2 regions of the Caldanaerovirga acetigignens genome follow, and region 2 is predicted to be linked to the other one. Evidence: riboswitches for the same ligand, from Rfam matches in the RefSeq annotation. Region 2 holds a riboswitch; the other holds the start of a gene.
What was found. Region 2 has a riboswitch for FMN ahead of ribD (bifunctional diaminohydroxyphosphoribosylaminopyrimidine deaminase/5-amino-6-(5-phosphoribosylamino)uracil reductase RibD). Riboswitches for the same ligand answer to the same signal wherever they lie in the genome.
Positions count from the first base shown of each region.

Region 1: another riboswitch for FMN. It lies ahead of BUB66_RS03625 (ECF transporter S component); the one in region 2 lies ahead of ribD (bifunctional diaminohydroxyphosphoribosylaminopyrimidine deaminase/5-amino-6-(5-phosphoribosylamino)uracil reductase RibD).

Region 1 is NZ_FRCR01000003.1:182,025-189,803, reverse strand. It holds gene BUB66_RS03635 (gamma-glutamyl-gamma-aminobutyrate hydrolase family protein) at 1-326, shown strand, start outside; gene BUB66_RS03630 (amidohydrolase) at 349-1,524, shown strand; FMN riboswitch at 1,572-1,703, shown strand; gene BUB66_RS03625 (ECF transporter S component) at 1,780-2,397, shown strand; gene tsaE (tRNA (adenosine(37)-N6)-threonylcarbamoyltransferase complex ATPase subunit type 1 TsaE) at 2,521-2,985, shown strand; gene tsaB (tRNA (adenosine(37)-N6)-threonylcarbamoyltransferase complex dimerization subunit type 1 TsaB) at 2,982-3,716, shown strand; gene rimI (ribosomal protein S18-alanine N-acetyltransferase) at 3,682-4,152, shown strand; gene tsaD (tRNA (adenosine(37)-N6)-threonylcarbamoyltransferase complex transferase subunit TsaD) at 4,255-5,268, opposite strand; gene BUB66_RS03600 (FadR/GntR family transcriptional regulator) at 5,457-6,167, shown strand; gene BUB66_RS03595 ((2Fe-2S)-binding protein) at 6,174-6,479, shown strand; gene BUB66_RS03590 (NAD(P)/FAD-dependent oxidoreductase) at 6,476-7,567, shown strand; gene BUB66_RS03585 (4Fe-4S binding protein) at 7,583-7,779, shown strand, end outside.
Region 2 is NZ_FRCR01000007.1:72,124-79,902, reverse strand. It holds gene BUB66_RS06840 (glycoside hydrolase family 130 protein) at 1-682, shown strand, start outside; gene BUB66_RS06835 (radical SAM protein) at 729-1,619, opposite strand; FMN riboswitch at 1,774-1,920, shown strand; gene ribD (bifunctional diaminohydroxyphosphoribosylaminopyrimidine deaminase/5-amino-6-(5-phosphoribosylamino)uracil reductase RibD) at 1,995-3,116, shown strand; gene BUB66_RS06825 (riboflavin synthase) at 3,101-3,748, shown strand; gene BUB66_RS06820 (bifunctional 3,4-dihydroxy-2-butanone-4-phosphate synthase/GTP cyclohydrolase II) at 3,805-5,007, shown strand; gene ribH (6,7-dimethyl-8-ribityllumazine synthase) at 5,029-5,511, shown strand; gene ftsE (cell division ATP-binding protein FtsE) at 5,634-6,320, shown strand; gene ftsX (permease-like cell division protein FtsX) at 6,310-7,182, shown strand; gene BUB66_RS06800 (murein hydrolase activator EnvC family protein) at 7,205-7,779, shown strand, end outside.

The DNA.
Region 1 (7,779 bases), on a different contig from region 2:
TTGAAAAGCCGCTGAAGCACCGGCAGGATGCTCCCCGGTGGTACGCCAGCCACGATGTGAATATATCGAAGGATTCACTGCTTTACCGAATATTGGAATCCAACCTAGTTCCGGTTAACAGCTTCCACCACCAGGCCGTAAAAGACGTGGCGGAATTATTAAAACCCGTGGCCTTTTCGCAGGATGGCATAGTGGAAGCATTGGAAAGTGCATCCGGGGAATTTTTTTTGCTGGGGGTGCAGTGGCACCCCGAGGAGATGTGGCAAGAATATCCTCTTCAGCTTAAGCTCTTTGAAGCTTTAGTCGATGCGGCCCGGAGGAAGTGACTACAAAGAGGAGGGATAAGTCGTGATAGCCATAAAAGGCGGTACGGTCTACACCATGAAGGGCGAAATAATAGAAGGAGGGACGGTGTTAATTGAGGACGGCAAGATTGTCAAAGTAGGTAAAGATATACGGGTGCCGGAAGGCTGTGAGGTGATAGACGCCGGGGGCAAATATATTTTTCCCGGCTTTATTGACGCCCACAGCCATGTGGGTATTTTTGAAGAAGGCGTGGGGGAAATAGGAGAGGACGGCAACGAAATGACTGACCCTGTAACGCCCCACCTGAGGGCCCTTGATGCCGTAAATCCGGGAGATAAGGCTTTTGACGATGCGATAAAGGGTGGAGTTACCTGCGTTTTTACCGGGCCCGGCAGTGCCAACGTGATAGGAGGCCAATCCATTGCTGTCAAGACCTTTGGTCGAGTCATAGACAAAATGGTCGTAAAAGCTCCGGCAGGGCTCAAAGTGGCTTTCGGAGAAAATCCCAAGCGAGTTTATGGTCAGCAAAAAAAGATGCCCTCCACCCGAATGGGAACGGCGGCCCTCCTAAGGGAGACATTAACAAAAGCGAAAAATTACCTGGAAAAAAGAAAAATAGCCATGGAAAAAGGAGAGTTTTTCGAAAAAGACCTTAAAATGGAAGTGCTCTCTGAGCTTTTGGAGAAAAAGATTCCACTGAGGGCCCACGCTCATAGGGCGGACGACATAATGACTGCTATAAGAATAGCTCGAGAATTCGATGTGGAAGTTGTGATAGAACACTGCACCGAGGGGCATCTCATTGCCGATGAGCTGGCGGAACTAGGCGTGCCTGCAGTGGTGGGACCTTCTTTGACGTCCCGCTCAAAAGTGGAGCTAAAAGATTTGAGTTTTAAAACCGCAGGCATCCTGGCAAAAAGAGGAGTCAAAGTAGCGATAATGACGGACCATCCCGTTGTTCCCATACAGTACCTAAATATATGCGCTGCCCTTGCGGTGAAAGAAGGAATGAAACAGGAAGATGCCCTTTCGGCCATTACCATTAACCCTGCCGAGATTATCGGCATAGCGGACAGGGTGGGCAGTATCGAGGAAGGCAAGGACGCCGATATAGTAATATGGGACGGCTTCCCATTAGAGGTCATGTCAAAACCGGAGCTTGTAATGATCGAGGGCAAGGTGGTTTATAAAAGAGAAGAATTCCCCCTTGACAAGTAAAAGTTATTTGATATATTTGATTATGAAAAACTTATTAATTTCCGAGGATATGCCTTCGGGGCAGGGTGAAATTCCCGACCGGCGGTGAGCCTGTAAGGCGAGCCCGCGAGCCCTTTTTTGGGGTTGACCCGGTGAAAATCCGGGGCCGACGGTTAAAGTCCGGATGGGAGAAGGCGAGAATTTATTGTGTGACATTGTTGCCCCGGGGTTTATCCCGGGGCTTAAATTATTATGAGATATTCGGAGGTGTAAAAAATGAGTGCGCTTAACAATTCAAAAGCGGAGTCTTTGCGCGAGACCAGAAACCTTACAAAAGTGGCGGTCCTGGGAGTTATGGCTTTTTTGTTGATGACTTACCTCGAATTTCCGCTTCCTATGTTTCCCTCTTTTTTGAAGATGGACTTAAGCGACCTGCCTGCCCTGCTTGCAGGTTTTGGAATAGGGCCATGGGCGGCAGTATTGGTCGAAATAATCAAAAACATTATGCACGCGATTTTTAAAAACCAGACCGCATTTGTAGGGGAGATAGCCAACTTTTTGACGGGAGTTCTATTTGTAGTGCCAGCAACCTTGGTGTACGCTGCTAATAAGACAAAAGCGGGTGCGATAATTGGAATGATCCTTGGAACTTTAATGATGGCTGTTGGCATGGCTCTGGCCAATTACTATGTCTTCCTCCCGCTTTATGCAAAAATATTTAATATGCCCATCGATGCAATAGTGAGTATGGGTTCGAGCGTCAACGGGAGGATAGTAGATTTGAAGACCCTTGTGGTTTATAGCATCGTTCCGTTCAACATCTTAAAAGGTGCAATAATAATGGCTATCACCCTGCTTATTTACAAAAAAGTTTCTCCCATTTTGCACAGCTAACTCGAATGAACGCAAGCACTAACCGGGTAACGGTTGGTGCTTTATTTTTAAGTTTTTATCAAAGGGAATTTGCGATATAATGTAAATGTATATGTAAAACTAATACGAAGAATGGGGAAAATTATGGAGTTTAAAGTTGTTTTTGAAACCAAAAGCGTTGTAGAGACACAGGAGCTGGGAGAAAAATTGGGTAGTCTCCTTTCAAAAGGGGATTTGGTGGCCTTAAAAGGGGATTTGGGTGCGGGTAAAACAGCCTTTGCAAGGGGAATTACAAGAGGGGTCGGAAGCGAGGATTTTGTGACGAGTCCCACCTTTACAATAATAAACGAGTATGGTGGAGATGTGCCTGTTGCCCACATTGATGTTTACAGGTTGAGCGATGCCGGAGAATTAGAAGAGATAGGATTTAGAGACTATTTAAAAGAATATGTCGTCATAATTGAGTGGGCGGATTTGGTCATCGACATTCTTCCCGAAGAGATTCTTTGGGTGGAATTAGAGACGATTGGAGAGCAGGAAAGAAGGATAATTTTCACGGCAAAGGGAAAAAAGTACGAAAAAATTTTGCAGGAGATGAAGAAGTCATGAAGGTCCTTGGCATAGATACATCTTCTGAAGTTGCAACGGCAGCATTGCTTGCGGAAGAAAAATTAGTGGGAGAGTACATTTTGAACCACCGTCACACCCATCTTGAAAAGCTCGTCTCAATGATTGACAGGCTTCTTTCCGATTCGTACACCCAATTGGGAGAATTGGACGCCATAGCGGTGGCCATAGGTCCGGGGTCCTTTACCGGAATAAGGATAGGAATGGCTTGTGCCCAGGGGCTTTCTCACGTTCACGGTATACCCCTTGTTGGGGTCAATACACTGGACGCTTTGGCACACAATCTCATGCACTGCGGTGATTTTTTATGCCCTGCCGTTGATGCCCAGAGGGGCGAAGTGTACGCTTGCCTTTACCGTTGGGAAGGCAAAGAATTGGTCCGCTTTTGGGATTATGAGGTAATAAAGGTGGAGAAACTAGTAAAACGGCTTATTGACTTAAACCAGAATGCCGTTTTGCTGGGAGATGGAGCGCCTTTGGTGCATTCTTCTCTTCCTGAAGATGTAAAATCTGCGGGAAAGCTCGTAGTGGCAAAAAGGCCTTTTGCCATGCCCAGAGCATCTTCGGTGGCTGAGGTTGGCTTAAAGGATTTGAAGGCCGGAAAAACCTTTAATTGTTTTAATATCAGGCCTTTTTACATGAGAAAATCCCATGCAGAAGAAAAGTGGGAGGAAAGGTATGGAAAGGGCAAGTCTGGAAAAAGTAACCGTTGAGCTTATGGGAGTGGAAGATTTGGACCAGGTGATGGAAGTAGAAAAGTTGAGCTTTACCAATCCTTGGTCCAAAAATTCTTTTTTCCTTGAGCTTACGACGAATGAGCTCGCCACGTACATAGTGGCCAAGGTCGACGGCAGGGTTGTGGGCTATGCGGGAATGTGGCTAATTGTTGGGGAAGCTCACGTGACCAACGTGGCGGTCCACCCCGGATTCAGAAAAAAGGGTATAGGGGAGCTTCTTATGCGCTCCCTCATAACGATGGCCAGGGAAAGCGGAGCCAAGATGATGACCCTCGAAGTGAGAAAGAGCAACTACATTGCCCAGAACCTTTATACTAAATTGGGATTTGAGCCCATAGGGATAAGGCGGGGATACTATACTGACAACAATGAAGACGCTGTCATAATGTGGACAAATTTGAATGAAAAGTAAGTATTATCCACATATCCACAAAGTTATCCACAGAAAAAACTTAAAAACCATCCTTTGTACGTCACTTATCCACAATTTCCCCAGTTTTATTTTCCACATGTATCAAAAAAGTCTCAGATTTGCATAAGCTTCGAGGCTTAGGTCTGACGAAAATCCTTGCCTGTACCTGTAATAGCCTGCACATGCTATCATGGCGGCGTTGTCAGTGCAGAGTTTTACTGGCGGGAAGTGAATTTCGAATTTGTCGTCGGCTCTTTTTTGGAATTCCTCCCTTAGCCGGCTGTTTGCAGCGACGCCTCCTGCCAGAGCTATAACCCGGCAGTTGGTTCTTTTTGCCGCTTCAATGGTATTTTCCACAAGAGCACTTACGACGGCTTTTTGAAAGCTGGCAGCTACGTCTTCTACTTTTACCAGAACCCCTTTTTGCCTGCAGTGGTTGAGAAAATTGAGAACGGCTGATTTAAGGCCGCTGAAGCTGAAATCCAGGTCACTTCCCTTTATCTGGGCGACCGGAAAAGAGATAGCGTTTTCGTCGCCCTGCCGGGCTATTTTGTCGATAGCCGGCCCCCCTGGGTAGCCAAGGTTCAAGGCCCTCGCTATTTTGTCAAAAGCCTCACCGGCAGCGTCGTCCACTGTCCTGCCCAGCACGGTGTATTTTCCATGGTCCTCCATGTGGATAAGATGAGTGTGTCCTCCAGAAACTACGAGGCAAATAAAGGGAGGTTCAAAATCGTTTTCAAGGAAATTAGCGTAAATATGCCCCTCTATGTGATTAACCCCGATGAGGGGCTTTTTTATTGCGTAAGCTACGGCTTTTGCGTAGGAGACGCCGACAATCAAAGCGCCTATTAGCCCGGGGCCATTGGTGACTGCTACCAGGTCTACGTCACTAAAATTGACGTTAGCTTCTTGAAATGCCTTCTCTACAACTGCGCATATAGATTCCAGGTGTTTCCTTGATGCGATTTCAGGTACAACGCCGCCGAATCTTTCGTGCCATTCAGTCTGGGAAAGTATGACGTTAGAAAGAATCTTTCTGCCGCCCGCTACTACTGAAGCCGACGTTTCATCGCAGGAAGTTTCTATGCCGAGTGTTATTAATTCTCCGTTTTTCATAGCAAATCCCCTTTCTAAAAAGTAATCTTAGCACAACGGCGTTCGTTGTGCAATTTGTTAAATAGTAAACTAATAATGTAAATTAAAAAATGTGTATTTAATTCGAAGGATTTTTTAAATAAATGAAGAATATCTATAAAGTAAATATAACTGGATGACCAAGTAAGCTAAATAGTCAGGAGGTCATCATGAATTTCCAAAGGGTCAAAAACGTGAGGCTGTATGAAACCATAATCCAGCAGGTAATGGGCATGATCGACAAGGGGGAATTGAAGCCCGGCGACAAGTTTCCGTCCGAAAGGCAGCTTATAGAACAACTCGGAGTGAGCAGGTCGATTTTGAGGGAGGCTTTCAGGGTGTTAGAATCAAGGGGCATAGTGGAGAGCCGTCCGGGCGGAGGGAGATATCTAAGGAAAATATCCGGCTCTTCCTTCATGAACTTTACCTCGATGGACTTGGAAAGAGATGCGCTTTTGGATGTCATTGAAGCCAGGGAAATTATCGAAATAAGGGTTGTAAGCTTGGCGACGAAGCGCGCAACAAAAGAGGACATAGAAAAGTTGATGGCATTGGATAGAGAATTCCACGGGGCTGGCACGAGTTTGGAAGAATACCGGGAAAAAGACAAAGATATGGCCTTTCATCTGGCATTGGCCGAAGCGTCGCATAATTTCGTCCTAAAGGAGGTGGTGGCCTACCTTCTCACGGTAAGCAAGGACTTGCGGGAAAAAACTATGTTGGATTTCGACGACTGGCTGGAGCTATGCAGGCAGCACAGCGATATAGTTAAAGCCATTTCTGAGCGCAAGGAAGATGAGGCCGTTGAAAAGATCAAAGTGCACCTCAGGGAATTGAGGCATTACATATTAAAAGAAAAGCATTTTAAAGATGAGAGGTGAAGGGACATGAGAATCGAAGAACACCCTATATTGACTTTCAAGCGGGGAAGGGAAGTTGAATTCACCTTTAACGGCAAAAAGATGAAAGGATTTGAAGGGGAGCCCATTGCGGCGGCGCTGCACGCCAACGGCGTGAGGGTTTTAAGTTACAGCAAAAAGCTGAAAAGACCGAGGGGATTTTATTGTGCCATAGGGAATTGTTCTTCATGCCTCATGACCGTGAACGGCGAACCGAACGTGAGGGTGTGCACCGAGAAGCTGCGCGAAGGCATGGTAATAGAAACACAGGAAGGCAGGGGTGAACTCAATTGAAGCAGGCACAGATTGCGGTTATAGGTGGGGGACCGGCTGGCCTCATGGCGGCGCTGGCTGCTGCGGAAATGGGCGCAAGCGTCACGCTGATAGACAGAAATTCGAGACTGGGAGGGCAGCTCGTAAAGCAGACACACAAGTTTTTCGGCTCGGAAAGGCAGTACGCTTCGGTGCGCGGAATAGAAATTGCTGAGATTTTGTCGGAAAAGATAAAAGAAAACCCGAAAATTAAAGTAATGTTGGATTCGACAGTCGTTGCCTATTATCCCGATGACGGCGTGTTGGGGATCGAGGTTGAAGAGAAAAAATGGGTTAAGATGAAGGCTGAGAGAATTGTTGTAGCAACGGGCGCCTCGGAAAAATTTCTGCTTTTTGAAAACAACGACCTTCCCGGAATTTACGGAGCCGGGGCCGTGCAGACCCTGATGAACGAACACGGGGTGTTGCCGGGTAAAAACGTGCTGATGGTCGGAGCAGGCAACATAGGCCTCATTGTGAGTTACCAGTTGATGCAGGCGGGGGTCAACGTAAAGGCGATAATCGATGCCGCGCCTACAATAGGGGGTTACTGGGTTCATGCTTCAAAAGTGGCAAGACTTGGAGTGCCCATCCTTACTTCTTATACTGTGAAGGCGGCATATCCCAACAAGATGACAGGAGCCCTGGAAAGGGCGGTTATATGGAAGTTGGATGAAAATTGGAAGCCGGTACCGGGGACTGAAAAAGTGTTTAACGTGGATGTGATGTGCATAGCGGTGGGGCTGTCACCTCTGGCAGAACTTTTGTGGCAGGCCGGCTGCAGGATGAAATACGTTCCGGAACTCGGAGGGCATGTGCCCGTGAGGAACGAGAATATGGAGACAACGGTTCCCGGAATTTACGTGGCCGGCGATGTGGCTGGAGTGGAAGAGGCTTCGAGCGCAATGATGGAGGGAAGGCTGGCAGGTCTTTCTGCTGCTCAAAGTCTCGGATATGACGATGGTAGTTGCGAGGAAAAGAAGGCAGAGGTTAAAAGAGAGCTTGAAAATCTGCGCTCCGGGCCGGTCGGGGAGAAAATCCGCAAAGGACTTTCCAAATTAGCCTCGTAAGGAGTGTGAATTGATATGCTTGCTACAAACGGAATACCGACGGCAGAGGAATTGGCCCCTAGGATTCCTCCGGCCGAAAGGCTCAAAAAGGGGCCAGTGGCGGTTATCGAATGTTTCCAAAAAATCCCTTGCAATCCGTGCTACACCGCCTGCAGGGTCGGAGCAATAGAAAAGTTTGAAGATATAAACGACCTTCCCAAAATCGATTACGA
Region 2 (7,779 bases):
TTATACGGCTTACGACGGGGTTGTGGCGCAGATAGCCGCTGCGTCGATTTCAGTGGAAGATTTTTTGAAACGCAATTTCGATCGGTGGAAAAGGAGAGGGTTGGCATTTCCCGGCGTGTGGGATAAAGATGCCATACTGTTCCCGGAAAAAATCAAAGGGAATTACGTAATATACCACAGGATAGAACCTAGCATCTGGGTCGCCTATTCCGACAAATTGACGTTTCCCTGGCCTCACGAAGGCCATAAGATAATCATGGGACCGCGCGCTGGAATGATGTGGGACTCCCTGAAAATAGGAGCAGGGGCGCAGCCTTTAAAAACAAAGTACGGATGGCTTTTGATATACCACGGAGTCGACCATGAAATGGTATACAGGCTAGGAGTCGTACTGGTTGACCTGAACGATCCCGGAAGAGTGCTGTATCGTTCGCCAAACCCGATTCTTTCGCCGGAAACCGAATACGAGGTCGGAGAAAAAGGCCAGTCTTGGGTGCCTAATGTGGTGTTCACGTGCGGGGCGGTGCCTGCCGAAGATAAGGAAGTTTTGAGCGAAGACGATGAAATCCTCGTATACTACGGGGCCGCCGACACCAGCGTATGTGTAGCAAAAGGTAAAGTTGGCGACCTCATACCGGAAAAGGTAAGACAGCGCCTGAAAAGCAAATATATTTTAGAATAAGAAAGCCGCGAGGACGCCTGGAAATTGAGGCGGACCTCGCGCTTTTTTAGTATATGCGTTTTAATCCTGCGGCCCTGGCGATTTTTAACGCCTGGCTGTACTCTCGAGAAGTTATGCGTCTTGAAAGAACGGGGTCATTATGGGCCTTATGGGCGGGGTAATACTGGTCCATTAGATTAGTGAAAGTATTTGGAGAAATTTCTTCAGCGAGAAATTTCATAACTTCTTCTGTCCGGGCAAGATTTTCGGGCAGTACGAGGTGTCTTACTATCAAACCTCTAACTGCAAGTCCCTTTTCATCTACTACGAGGTCCCCTACCTGCCTGTGCATTTCCATTACCGCCCGCTTTGCCACGGTAAAATAACCCGGAGCGGAAGCATAAATCCTTCCCGTTTCGTCGTCGCCGAATTTTATATCAGGCATGTATATGTCTATGATTCCGTCAAGCAATTTCAAGGTTTGGACCGAATCGTAACCGCCTGTGTTGTAGACGAGGGGAATTTTTAAACCGTCTTTTACGGCTAGCTGCAGAGCCTCAATGATTTGAGGCACGCAATGGCTGGGGGACACTAAGTTTACGTTATGGCACCCGATTCGCTGTAATTCCAGCATTACATCGGCAAGTTCCCGAGCTGACATTTCCCTGCCTTCGCCGTAATGGCTTATCTCGCAGTTTTGACAGAATCTGCAGGCCATGTTGCAGTAGGCGAAAAATATGGTGCCGGAGCCGTGGGTGCCTACAAGCACTTCCTCTTCCCCAAAGTGCGGTCCCCAACTGCTCACTACCGCATAGCGGCCAGTGTGGCAAAATCCCCTCTCGCCTTTTAGGCGGTTTACATGGCATTCCTGGGCGCAGACCGCGCAATCGGATAAAAGTTCAACGGCTTTTTTAACCCGGCGGGATAATTCTTCAAAAGAAAGATTGCGATAGCCCATGCCAAAACACCTGCCTGCTTTGAAAACCTTCTTTAAATAATATTCTACCTCATCTGCCTTGGAATATTAAGTTTTTTCAAAGCAATGTTAAAGGCAGTATTGTAATCCCGTGCTTTGTATGGTATTATTAAATAAACTGAATATCAAATTTTGAGAAAGTCTTCGGGGCAAGGTGAGAAGGCATTTTGCCTTCAATTCCTGACCGGCGGTGATAGGCGAAAAGCCTTAAGCCCGCGAGCCGCAAGGCAGATCCGGTGAGATTCCGGAGCCGACAGTAAAGTCTGGATGGGAGAAGACTTGTTTAATTATTTTATTCGAGAATACCCTGAAGACAGCAGGGTATTTTTTATTTCAAAAATCAATCGGAGGTATTTTATGGAAAGAGACATTTTCTTCATGAAGCGAACGTTGGACCTGGCAAAGAAGGGCAGAGGCACCACCAGTCCGAATCCAATGGTTGGGGCGATAATAGTAAAGGACGGCGAGATAGTCGGCGAAGGCTACCACAGGAAAGCTGGAGAGCATCATGCCGAGGTGGTGGCCTTGGCCCAGGCAGGTGAGAGGGCTAGGGGGGCGGAGCTATTCGTAAACCTTGAACCCTGCTGCCACTTCGGCAGAACACCCCCTTGTGCCGATGCGATAATCAGGGCCGGGATAAAAAGGGTTGTGGTGGCCATGACTGACCCTAATCCCCTTGTAGCCGGTAAGGGCATTAAGCGCTTGAGAGAAGCTGGCGTTGAGGTAGAAGTCGGAGTACTGGAAGAAGAAGCGAGAAAATTGAACGAGGTGTTTATAAAGTATATCACGACTGGCAGGCCTTTTGTCGTCGCAAAAGTAGCCCAGTCCCTTGATGGCAAGATTGCTATGGCCTCGGGCGAATCCAGGTGGATTACAGGAGAACCTGCCAGGATAAAAGCCCACGAGTTTAGGAGCTGGTATGATGCGGTAATGGTAGGTATAGGCACGGTACTTGCTGATGACCCGCTTCTCACCTGTCGGCTGCCGGGAGAAAGAAAAAGCCTGCTCAGGATAGTGGTGGATTCGTGGGCTAGGATACCCCTTGACGCGCGGATGCTGGAATGCAAAGACGGGCAGATAATCATTGCTACCACGGAAGGGGCCGATAGCGAAAAGGTCAATGCTCTGAAGGAAAAAGGCGCTGAAGTGATAAAGGTTCCCGCTGTCGATGGCCGGGTAGACCTTAAGCGGCTGATGGAAATCCTGGGCAGTATGGGGATAACTAGCGTGTTGCTCGAAGGAGGGGCCACCCTTATAGCTTCTTTCATAAAAGAGAATCTGGTGGATAAACTGCTGGTGTTCCAGGCTCCTTTGATAATAGGCGGCAATGGAATTAATTCTATTGGAATTCTTCCCATCGATCAGCTGAAGCAAGCTCCACGGTTCAAATTTCATTCAGCCGAGGTGATAGGCGGGGATCTACTGCTGGAAGCCTATCCTGACCCTGGAAAAGGGGGATCCTCATGTTTACCGGGATAATCGAAGAGGTAGGAATTGTTACTAAATTGGTCGGGTCTTCTTCAGGAGCCCTGATTACCATTTCATGTAAAAAAGTACTGGAAGACCTTGAGGTAGGAGATAGTGTTGCAGTCAACGGGGTATGCCTGACAGCCAGGGACGTCAGAAACGATTCCTTCGTGGCCGACATTATGCCTGAAACTTTAAGGAGCACGACTTTGAGCGAGCTTTCGGCGGGTAAACGAGTAAATCTTGAAAGAGCTATAAAAGCGGGAGGTAGGTTTGGCGGGCATATAGTATTAGGCCATGTGGACGGGGTTGGTAGAATACTTAGAACTTATCCCGAAGGAAACTCGGTGGTGTTTGAAATAGGTGTGCCGCCGGAGCTGATGAAATATATTGTACCCAAAGGTTCCGTAGCCGTAGACGGCATCAGCCTGACCGTCCAGGCAGTGAGTATCCGTGGATTTTCAGTTTCTATAATACCCCACACCTTCAATGCTACGGTCCTCCAGTACAAAAACCAGGGAGACACGGTAAACATTGAAACTGACATTGTGGGAAAGTACGTAAGGGAGTATCTGCTAAAACTCAAGGAGAGCACTTCGGGAAAAGGCCTGAGTGCTGAAATGCTCAAGTCTTACGGCTTTTAGCCGCGGTTCAGGGCTGTTTTTTCAACCTTAGAGTCCAAAGAGGAAGGAGAAAATCGATGTCTGGGGAATATAAATTCAATACTATTGAAGAAGCCATAGAGGACATTAAGCAGGGCAAAATGATAATCGTCGTCGACGACGAGGACAGGGAAAACGAAGGGGATCTTGTCATGGCTGCGGAAAAGGTAACGCCGGAAGCCATAAGTTTTATGGCAATTCATGGTCGCGGCCTAATTTGCGTCCCCATTACGAAAAAAAGGGCTGAAGAGCTTGACCTGCCCTTGATGGTTGGCAATAACACCGACAATATGGGCACTGCATTTACAGTATCGGTGGATTACGTCGGAAATTCCACCGGAATATCGGCTTATGACAGGGCCGATACGGTAAAGGCGTTGATCGATCCGGCCACAAAACCACAGGACCTGCGCCGTCCGGGCCATATATTTCCCCTGATAGCAAGAGACGGCGGAGTGTTAAGGAGGGCCGGGCACACCGAAGCGGCCGTAGACCTTGCTCGATTGGCAGGGCTTTATCAGGCCGGCGTTATCTGCGAAATAATGAAGGACGACGGCACCATGGCAAGGCTCCCCGACCTTATGAGTTTTGCGAAAGAATGGGGATTAAAGATAATTACAATAGAAGACCTCATAAGGTACCGCAAAGCAAGAGAAAAGCTGGTACGTAAGGTGGCAGAGACGCTTTTGCCTACCGATTACGGGGAATTCAAACTGATATGCTATGAAGACATAGTTACTTCCGAGACTCACTTAGTGCTCATGAAAGGAGAGATAAACGAGGGCGACGTACCCTTGGTGCGCGTGCACTCGGAATGCCTTACCGGAGATGTTTTTTCTTCACAGCGCTGCGACTGTGGTCCTCAATTGAGGGCCGCCATAAAGTTAATTCAGGAAGAAGGAAAGGGCCTGATTCTGTATATGCGCCAGGAGGGTCGAGGTATAGGGCTTGCTAACAAAATAAGGGCGTACGCTTTGCAAGATGCGGGATTCGATACTGTGGAAGCCAATCTGAAGTTGGGGTTTCCTCCCGACCTTCGGGATTACGGCATAGGTGCGCAGATACTAAAGGACCTGGGGATTGAAAAGATGCGCCTTCTTACCAACAATCCTAGGAAGGTAGTTGGTCTTGCAGGTTACGGCCTTGAGATAGTGGAGCGTATACCGCTCAAAATCCCGCCTACTAAAAGCAACGCAAGGTATCTGGAAGCCAAAAAAGAAAAGCTGGGTCACTGGCTGTAAAAGAAGGAGGAGGATGATAAAATGCCCAAAATTATCCAGGCCAAACTGACCGCAGAAAACCTGAGATTCGGCATTGTTGTCAGCCGTTTCAATGAATTCATCACCGGCAAGCTGCTCGAAGGGGCGCTGGACTGCTTACTGCGCCACGGTGCCCAGGATGAGGCTATCGAGGTTTACTGGGTGCCGGGAAGTTTCGAGATACCATTTACGGCGAAAATAATGGCAGAGAGCGGGCGTTTCGATGCGGTAATCTGTCTGGGCGCCGTCATTAGAGGCGCGACGCCGCATTTCGATTACGTTGCGGCCGAAGTTTCTAAAGGGATTGCTTTAGTGTCTCTTGAAACAAAAGTGCCCACCATCTTCGGCGTCCTGACTACCGATACCATAGAACAGGCGGTAGAGAGAGCGGGCACAAAGGCGGGAAATAAGGGATGGGATGCGGCACTGACAGCTATAGAGATGGCCAATCTTAAGAAATTACTACCTACAAAAAGCGGCGAATAGCCGCTTTTTAATTTTCGCGGGAATATATTACCATAAAATATGAATCCCGAGAGGGAAGGAATTTTGGGATTTATGTCGAACTAAAAAAATAGTTGATGAGGAGTGGATTGAAAGTGCAACACATTATAGAAATGGTGGGAGTATCAAAAATTTACCCGGGCGGATGTGTAGCTCTCAGGGACATAAATGTAAAGATAGAAAAGGGCGAGTTTGTCTTTCTTGTAGGGCCGACTGGGGCAGGAAAATCGACATTTCTAAAGCTTCTTTTTCGCGAAGAATTGCCCACGCGAGGTCAGATTTTTATAAATGGGAAAAACATTACCCGTTTGAAGCCGAAGGAAGTACCTTATTTGAGGAGAAGGTTAGGAGTCGTTTTTCAGGACTTCAGGCTGCTTCCTCAAAAGACCGTTTATGAAAACGTAGCCTTCGCCATGGAAGTTATAGAGGCGTCTCCAAGGGAAATCAGGAAAAGGGTGCCAAAGGTTATCGAAATGGTTGGGCTTTCGCATAAAATGAACTCAAGGCCTAACGAACTTTCGGGAGGAGAGCAGCAAAGAGCGGCCTTAGCGAGGGCTCTTGTCAACAATCCAGATGTAATCATTGCCGATGAACCGACGGGCAACTTGGACCCGGATACTTCCTGGGAGATAATGAAATTGCTGGATGAAATAAATAAAAAAGGCACGACATTAATTGTTGCCACCCATGCCAAAGAACTCGTAGATGCCATGAAAAAAAGAGTTCTGCAGTTAGAAGATGGACAACTGGTAAGGGACGAAGAAAGAGGGGTCTACCGCTGTGAAACTTAGAACCATTCGTTACTTTTTCAAAGAAGCTTTCGCAAACCTTTTTCGGAACGGGTGGATGAGCTTAGCTTCCATAGGAGCCGTGGCTTCGGCACTGATAATATTCGGCTCTTTTTTGATGATATCGATAAATTTTGATTACATAGCAAAAAATGTGGAATCTCAGGTGGAGATTACAGCTTATCTCGAGGATTCAGTAGACAAGCTTAAGATAAACCAGATCGAATTGAGCATAAAAAGTCTGGATGGGGTTAAAGAGGTTGTATTTGTCTCGAAGGAACAGGCACTGGAGGAATTTAAAAAACAGGTGGGCGACGAGTTACTGGAAGGCATAGAAAATCCGCTGCCTAATTCCTTTCGCATCAAGGTTGAGACTCCTCAGGAAGTTTCAGGGGTAGCGGAAAGGATACAGAAAATAGAAGGGATAGAGGAAGTAAAATACGGCAAGGGCGTTGTTGAAAAGCTGTTTAAAATTACTTACTGGATGAGGCTGATGGGCCTAGCAGTAATGGCGATTTTTGCTACGATATCGGTCTTCATAATATCGAACACCATAAGGATCACAGTTTTTTCAAGGCGCAGGGAAATAAGCATAATGAAGTATATAGGTGCTACGGACTGGTTCGTGAGATGGCCTTTTCTGATTGAAGGCATGATGCTCGGGTTTACGGGCTCGCTGATTGCCATTGCTTTGCTGGCAGTTGGCTACAGTTATTTGTACAATATTGTGAAATTAAATGTTCCGATGATTTCTCTTCTTCCATTAAAGGAATTTAACGAGTACACTCTCGGTCTGCTTTTAATGGGGACATTTTTGGGGGCTTTTGGAAGCGGCTTTTCAATAAGAAGATTTTTGAGGGTTTAGTTGCCGAAAGGAGGATCGCGTTTTGAAAAAACAAAGAGCCCGCGAAGTTTTCGGTGTAATTTTAGCTCTGCTTTTTTTCATAACATCTATGATACCGGCAAAAGCGATTGACCTTGAAAATTTAAAAACCCAGCAAAGTCAAATATCGAAAAAGATACAGGAGATAAGGAATTCATTGAAAAAGGTGAACGCTCAAAAAAATAACGTTGCAGAAGAGCTAGAAGCCATAGAAAAAGACCTTCAGGAAACTCAAAATAAGCTCGCTGCTGCTGAAGCGCAATTAAAACTCACCCAGCAAAAGTTGACCATTACCCAGCAGGAACTGAAAAAAGCAGAAGAAGAAGTTAAAAAACAGGAAGATGACCTCAAGACAAGGCTGCGGGCGATGTACAAAGCAGGGCCCGTGGATTATCTGGAAGTAATGCTCGAGTCGGCTAGCTTTTCGGAATTTCTAACCCGTTTGGATATGGTAAAGCGCCTATTGGATTATGACAAAACACTTCTTATGGAATTTCAAGCGAAAAAAGAGTTAGTGGAAAAGAAAAAATCCGAATTGGAAGCCCAACGCCAGGTCATAGCCCGGCAGTATCAACTCAT